Regions from separate parts of the Clostridium sp. MB05 genome, predicted to be linked through region 1. Evidence: riboswitches for the same ligand, from Rfam matches in the RefSeq annotation. Region 1 holds a riboswitch; the other holds the start of a gene.
The links. Region 1 has a riboswitch for thiamine pyrophosphate ahead of thiT (energy-coupled thiamine transporter ThiT). Riboswitches for the same ligand answer to the same signal wherever they lie in the genome.
Positions count from the first base shown of each region.

Region 2: linked by a shared signal. The riboswitch ahead of ACH36K_RS15600 (MTH1187 family thiamine-binding protein) and the one ahead of thiT (energy-coupled thiamine transporter ThiT) in region 1 are both predicted to bind thiamine pyrophosphate.

Region 1 covers NZ_CP174370.1:1,938,598-1,942,799, reverse strand. Annotated here, with positions in the region: gene ACH36K_RS09025 (GNAT family N-acetyltransferase) at 1-49, opposite strand, end outside; gene ACH36K_RS09020 (L,D-transpeptidase family protein) at 274-1,353, opposite strand; TPP riboswitch at 1,595-1,696, shown strand; gene thiT (energy-coupled thiamine transporter ThiT) at 1,760-2,404, shown strand; gene ACH36K_RS09010 (hypothetical protein) at 2,507-2,782, shown strand; gene pulA (type I pullulanase) at 2,980-4,202, opposite strand, start outside.
Region 2 covers NZ_CP174370.1:3,330,445-3,334,646, forward strand. Annotated here, with positions in the region: gene ACH36K_RS15585 (ABC transporter ATP-binding protein) at 1-313, opposite strand, end outside; gene ACH36K_RS15590 (ABC transporter substrate-binding protein) at 294-1,298, opposite strand; gene ACH36K_RS15595 (ABC transporter permease) at 1,333-2,109, opposite strand; gene ACH36K_RS15600 (MTH1187 family thiamine-binding protein) at 2,084-2,371, opposite strand; TPP riboswitch at 2,499-2,606, opposite strand; gene ACH36K_RS15605 (TatD family hydrolase) at 2,866-3,600, opposite strand; gene ACH36K_RS15610 (metallophosphoesterase) at 3,671-4,202, opposite strand, start outside.

The DNA.
Region 1 (4,202 bases):
CTTCACTTTCAATATAAGGAAATTGACTAAATAATAAATCTTTTTTCATAATATTACCTCCCCTTTATAAGTGTTTATCAAATTATAGGTATATTAATTTTAAATTTTTTTTCCTTTTATTTATAAAGTTTAAATTTGTTCCATATTTTTCATATATCATAAAATAATTATAAATAATTTTTACTTAGCCTACAACTTATTAATAAAAAAAGCTATACACTAATAAATTTATTAATGTATAACTTTTCTTTTAAATAATATATTAATTATTTGTTAATAGCTATAAAGTTCACCATAACTTAAGGCAAGAGCTATTTTAGGGTTCGAACCTGGATTTATCCATTGTAAAATTTCTTTCATCTTGCTTTGTTCAACAGCTACACATCCCCAAGTTGGAACCCCAACATCTACATGTAAAAATATTGCAGAGCTTTTCCCTGGAACAACTGGCCATCTATTATAATCAATTACTAAAGAGTATTTATATGAATTGCTATGATCTATTAAATGCTCTGCTGAATTCCATCTACCATTTGGTTCTCCAAACTGCATTGTATTGTAATAAGGTGAATTAACATCATCTACCCAATATTCTGAACCATCTAATACTCTATATGGAACTCCACTTCCTGGATTTTGTGCTGCTCCAAAAGCTTCTGTTAAACTATATACACCTGTAGGAGTACATAAATCCATTTCATAAACTTCACTTGCATTTTTCATTCCATTTTCACCTAATCTTGCAAACATACTATCATATTCATACCATTTTCCATTGCTATCTTTTTGCCATAGAACTAACTCAGCTGTACTACCGCCTGTACTCACAACTGAAATTATTTGATTAGAATTCTTAGCAACTGATGTATTGGCAATCTTAGGCTCATTATTAGACGGAGCTATAGATTGAGTATTTGAATTTGAAGTATTATTCTCAACCTTTGAAGCCTCTTCTTTTTTCTTAGCTTCTTCAGGTAATGCTATTTCATTTTCTTTTTCCTGTTTTTCTTCTTCCTTCTTTTTCTCTTCTTCTATTTTTGCTTCATCTTGAATTCTCTTCTCAACCGAAGATTTTAAGTCCTTTAACTTATCTAAAACTTCATTTGCTTCATTTAGTTTTTTACTGCTTATAGCTTTGTTAAAGTCTTCTTTTAATTTACTATAAAGCTCTTCTTCATCATTATTCATATTTAAAATTTTAATATTATCTGCTTCTTCATATACTTCTTCTATTTTTGCATCTAATACTCTATCTTTTTTTACCTTGTTCACATAAAAAGCACTAAATCCTATAACAATAAAAATTAGTACTAACGATGCTATAATTAAATTTATCTTTTTGTTTTTTATCATTTTTCCCCCCCGTATATCAAAAAGTCTTTTGTAAATTAGTATTAAAATTATGTTCAGCATTGTAAATAAATTATTGGTAACTCTAATTATTATCATACATTTTTTTATAAACCAAATAAATAGTAAATTATTCCAATCAATTTCAAACTGATACCTTCTTATTTCTCTATATAAAATACTATATTAAAAATTATTGACTTTTATTTCATTCTTATGTAAACTTTACTTATAAATTAAATAAAAGAAGTGCTAGGGGTGCCTTTAGGCTGAGAGATGATTTTTCATTAACCCTCTTTACCTGATCTGGATAATACCAGCGTAGGAAAGTCACAATGTATTTTTATGGAATTAAATTATTATAAAGCTATAAACGTACCTCCTAGCATATTTTTAGGAGGTATTTTTAATGGAAAATTTTATTAACACATTAAGAGAAAGCTTTAGTGAAATATTAAAAAGCCCGCTTTCTTTAGCTACTCTTTTAGGAGTTATTATTTTAATACTTACTTTTATTAGATTTAAAAAAATAAAGCTTGATTCAAAGATTATGGCTAGAATTGGTATTGCTTTAGCCTTAGCTACGATCCTTCACCTTGTAAAGATAGTAGATTTACCTAATGGTGCTGGTAGTATAAATTTAGGTAGTATGGTACCAATACTACTTATTGCTTTTATTTACGGTCCTGAAATAGGTATGCTTACTGGATTTTTATTTGGGATAATATATTTAATTATCAGCCCTTATATACTTCATCCAATTCAAGTTTTATTTGACTATCCTCTTCCTTTTATGGCAGTTGGACTAGCTGGGTATTTTAAAGATAAAAAACTTTTAGGAACATTTTTCGGTATGTTTATTAAATTTATATTTCACTTTATATCAGGGTTTATATTCTTTGGACAATTTGCACCTGAAGGATGGTCTCCAGCTTTATATTCTCTTGTAGTTAATGGTGCTGTTGTTGGAGGAAATCTTATTGTAGTTTTAGTTATTATAGGATTATTACCTATAAATAGAATTATAGAAGGAAGTAAACGCCTATCTCATTAATTTTATAATTTTACATTTTTTTCACTTAGAGTTATTATTTCTTAAATTTTATAGTATAATATTTAAGAAATAATAACTTTAAGTTTTAGGGGAGTGAAAATAATGGATAATAATTTAACTAACAACACAAATAATGATATTAACTACGACAAGTATTCTCAACCAATGACATTGAAAGATTGGATAATTACACTTCTTTTAATGTTAATTCCAATTGCAAACATAGTTTTAATGTTTGTTTGGGCTTTTGGATCAAATGTGAATAAAAGTAAGAAAACTTATTTCCAAGCAACTCTTATTATGATTGCTATTGGAATAGTATTCTGGATCATATTTGGATCAATAATTATTGCAGCTATTTTAAGCTCTGGATATTAAAAGTTTTATTATATATGATTCTAATTTACTATTAAACTTGCTTTTTGAATTTTAACTATTGATTTCAATTTAAATATAGATAATGTAGAATATTAATTAGAACATATATACTACAAAAATTAAGAGGCTACGTTAAAGTTAAAATCCTTCATGTAGGATTCATTTTAGATTTAACTAGCCTCTTATTTTAATAATTCTTATGAATATATAATCATAATTGAATAAGATTTTAATTGGGGAATAAAACCATATTTAATAGTTTTTATAGTTTCTATCCCTGCATAACTATGGTCTGCTATAATATTCCACTCACCAGATTTTGATTCAGGAATATGTTGATTTACATTATAATCATCTATAGATGTTCCATTATAAATTACAATTAAATCATTTAAATTTTTTTCAATATTGTATAGGTTTCTAAAATGCCACTTTATTACTCCAGCATTTTCATCTCCATTTAAAAAACTAATCTCAATGTTGTTATTTATGTCATCTCTACTATCTAGTCTAAATTCCCTATAGTTTTTTCTGATATTTATTAATCCCTTTACATAATTAAATACATCTATATATTTTGCTTTATCCCTCCAAAAAATTGCATTTATATTATCTGGACTTTTATAACTATTGTGGTCTCCATTTTTTGTTCTTAATATTTCTGCTCCACCTTGAATAAATGGTATTCCTTGTGATGTTAATATTATTGAAAGGGATAAAATATTTCTTCTTACTAAATGATTATCTAAAACATTATTTTCTAATATTTTTCTATATTCATCTTCTTTAATATTAGGTTTTAAGCTTTTCTCTATTTGATCCCAGAGAGTGTAGTTATCATGAGCATCTACATAATTTATAGTTTCCTTAGGATTAAATGTTAATGTATTTATAGAGCCTTTTAAACCCTCTATTATATTCCATGCAGTAGGTCCATTATGTTGATTTCCATTTGAAAATCCATTTGATGGACTATTATTTCCCCTTATAAAATCTCTAAAGGTGTCATTAAATACGGAAAAATCTTCACCTCTTTGCCTTCCCTTGTAGGTTCCATTTAGTAGTGACGATTCTCCTCCTTTCCAAGGCTCTCCATAAATTAATATATTGTCGTCAATTTTCTTTATTAAGCTAGTTATTTCTTTCATAGTATCTATATCTATTAATTCCATAAGATCAAATCTTAAACCATCAATATGGTAATCCTTTATCCAATGAGTTATAGAATCTATAATAAACTTTCTAACCATAGGCCTTTCTGTTGCTATTTCATTACCACAGCCTGAACCATTAGTAAATCTTCCTCTATAATCTGTTCTAAAGTAATATGATGGAACAAGGCTATCTAAATTTCTAGTTTCTTGCATATGATTATAAACTACATCCATAACTACTCTTATTCCATTTTTATGAAGAACCT
Region 2 (4,202 bases), 1.4 Mb from region 1:
CTCTAGCTTCTTTTTTATTATTTCCTTTAAATACAAGTGGAATTCCTATATTATCAATAACTTTTTTCCAAGGAACCATCATATCTTTTTGATACATATAGCTTAAATCGCCATTTATTTTTAATTCACCACTATCACACTTTATAATATTAGTTAATATATTAAATATTGTGCTTTTTCCACTGCCTGATGGACCTAAAATTGATACTAGTTCACCTTCATTAACTTCTATACTAATATCTTTTAATATCTCCATTTCATCAAAAGATTTAGATATATTTTTTAATAAAATCTTATTTTGATAGGAATTCATTTGTATAAGCCTCACTTGCTTTCATATCTTTATTTATAAGCTTATTATCTAATAAGAATTTAGTATAGTTATCCCATACACTATCTTTCATTTCTCCCCAAACAGCTGCATCATCTTTATATTTATCTGCAAGATATTTTTGACTTTCTATTGCAAGTTCTTCTCCTATTTCTGGAACTTTACTTACTAATAATTTTGCACTTTCTTCTGGATTTTTCATAGCAAACTCATATCCTTTAGTTGTTGCTTCAATAAACTTCTTAGCTAAATCCTTTTTATTATTAATAGTATCCTCAGTAGCTGCAATAATTGGTGTGTAGTAATCTAATGCTGGATCTAAATCTTTGACTGGTATATAGTTTATATCAAAACCTCTTAACTTAGCTTCAGTATTAGTCCAACCTTCAAATGTCCACTCAAAATCTAAGTTATTTTTAGTAGCTATAAAGAAATCTTCTGTTCCTACATCAACTGTTTTTAATTTACTAAAATCAGCTCCATTTTTCTCCATAACAGCTTTTAATATAGCCTGCTCTGATGGACTTCCCCATCCACCATAAACTTTATTTTCAAAATCCTTAACTGTTGTTATTCCCTTTTCCTTTGGTGAAGCAAAGCCTGATGTATTATGTTGTATAATTGTTGCTATTGCCTTAACTGGAAGTGGACTATCTGATGTTCTTGCATATGTTAAATCCTCTTGATAACTTACTGCAAAATCACCTTTTCCAGCAGCTAGAAGTTGTAATGATGATCCTTCTGATGGCTGAATTATTTCAACATCTAATCCAAGATCTTTATAATACCCTTTTTCCTGAGCTACATATAATCCTGTATGATTTGTATTTGGTGTCCAATCTAATATTACGGTAACCTTTTGTAATCCTTCTGAAGTTTTTGCTTCTTCTTTTTTGCTACATCCAGCTAATAGTGTGAATGCTGTTACAGATGCTAATACTACTGATATAATTTTTTTCTTTAACATTATTATTTCACCTCAAAATCTATTATTTTGTATTTTATTCCTTTATCTTTAATTTTTTATTATTCCATGGAGTAAATACTCTTTCCATCAAAGTAACTATAAAAAATATTGCCATGCTTATAACTACTATTATTACTATTGATGCAAACATTTTATCTAATGCATAAGCACTTCTGGCTCTTGTCATATATACCCCAAGACCTTTTTCTCCTCCAAGCCATTCTCCAATTACAGCTCCCATAATACTATAAGTTGCTGCAATTCTCATACCTGAAAAGAAGTTTATCATTCCATAAGGTAACTTTAAATGCATAAAAACATTAAGCTTAGATGCCCCCATTAATTTAAAATGATTGATTAAATCCTTATCTACACCTTCTAACCCATCAACTATACTAATTACTATTGGGAAAAAGCATACTAGCACAACCACTATTATCTTTGGAAGTGAACCAAATCCAAACCAAATTATAAATAATGGCGCAAGAGCAACTGTCGGTATAGTTTGAGATATAACTAGTACTGGATATAAAGCTCTTTTTACTAGTGGAATCATATCCATAATTATTGCTAGTATTATAGATAATCCTATTGCTATTAAAAATCCTATCATACCTTCATATAATGTAGTTAAAGTATGAGGTATCATAACTTTAAAATCTTTAACTAATGTTTGCATAACATCTGTTGGTGCTGGCATTATATACTTTTCTATGCCCCCAATAGTTACTATAAGCTGCCATAAAACTAATAAAATTATAATAAATACTATAGGTGCTAGTTTATTACCTATATTTTTTAATTTTTTCATCCATTGTCACGCCTTCTTTTTTATAATCTATTTTAACCATAGATACTACTCTTGATGCACCTTCTTCAGTACAAATTTCTTGAGCCCTTTTTACTATTTCTAATAATTCACTAAGCTCCCCCTCCATTGTAGTTTCCATAGCTCCAACTTCATACTTAACTCCAGTGGATGCTATATATTCTATAACCTTGTCCACAACAGGATAAATCTTGTCCTCACTAACTGTTGGTATTACTTGAAGACTTACATTACAAACTGACATAGTCTTTTCCTCCTCTAAATATATTTAAAAGTAAACAAATTTGATTTTATTTATATGTCCATATAGTAAAAAAATACAGTATCTCTGATTAGAAATACTGTATTATAGTTCAATTTGTATATTAAAATTCAATAACAAATAATCTCCCTACGTTGGCATTATCCAAATCAGGTTCATGGGTCAAAATAGTATCAACTTTATCTCAGGCAGTTCACCGCCCCCCCAGATATCTATTTACTTTTTATAGTTCCATTTTATTCATTTTTATTAGAAATGTCAAGTTAATCAATAATACTTATCAACTAAATAATTTTATTAATTGTATAATAATTATATATTACACAATCCATTTCTAAGTTAAGTTTCAACGATTTACTTTGCTTAATTCTCTAAGTGCTTTTCATCCCTCACCCTTATTAGTTCCAAATAATACAACTATAATCCCTAAAGCTCCTATGATTATTTTTATTATAGGCATTGAAATTAAAATTCTCCTAACTAATTATTCTAATATAATTACCTTCTATATTCTTTAGTAATTCATTAAGCTCTATATTCTTATAATTTGAAACCTTTTTAGCTACATCTATTATTGCACTTGGATATCCATATTCTCCATTAACCCATTCTAAAGCTGTTGGACCATCAGTTTCTATAAGTAATCTATTTAATGGTATTTTATCTAAAACTTCATTAGTTTTTTCTGAATACCCTATATCTACACTTATTGTAAAATAGCATCCAAGCTCAATATATTTTTCTAAAGTGCTTATTTCACCACTATACCAATGTATAATAGCTTTATTATAATTATTCCTTTTAAGAATATTATAAATTTCTTCTTCAGCTCCTTTTGTATGGATACTTACAAACTTATTTCTTTTAATACTTTCTTCTAGTATAAAATTAAAAATCTTTCTTTGTGCTTCATAAGTACTTTTATCTTCTACCCAGAAAAAATCTAAACCTATCTCCCCTATTAACTCACTTTCTTCTATATAAGGTATAAGACCTTCTAAATTCCCTTTATATTCTGCTGCTTTCCAGGGATGAATACCAAAGCATGGATTAATAAATTTACTCTTTTTACTGTATTCTTTATTTTTTATATAGCTCTTAATATCCATACTATTTGCTAAAGTTAGTATTTCATTTTTATTTATATCTTCAATTGCTTTTTCTATATTTTCACCGAAAAAATCTAAATGAGTGTGTGCATCTATATACATAATTCCTCCATGAATTCTAATTTAAGTAGCATAATTAACTCTTTAATTTATATTCTATATTAGTAATTTCTTAATTATATCCTTTTAATGTTACTGATATAATTTCTGGTGGATTAAATATTCTTACTGGAAATAAACTATTCCCCAATCCCCTACTAACAAACATTGTAGTTTTATCACTATTATAACTTCCACTAGTATATTTAGGGAAAAACCCTTGATTTGGAGCTATAATTCCTCCTACAAATGGAATCCTAACTTGGCCTCCATGAGCATGTCCTGAAAAAACTAAATTCATATTATTTTTAGAATATAAATCAAACAGCTCTGGTCTATGTGAAAGTAGTATCTTAAAGCCTTCAATATTTGACCAATTACTTAAATATTCCTCCATATTACTTATATCTGTCCCATCTGTATAATTCGAGGTAAGAAAAGATGGATCAGATGATCCTAAAAGATATATAGTACTATTTTCTTTTGTAATCTCTAACTTAGTATCATCTATTATATTAACTCCTACTTCAATTAAGCTATCCTTTATTTCAGAATATTTTCCTGACCATGCTTCATGATTTCCTGAAACATAATAAATTGGAGCA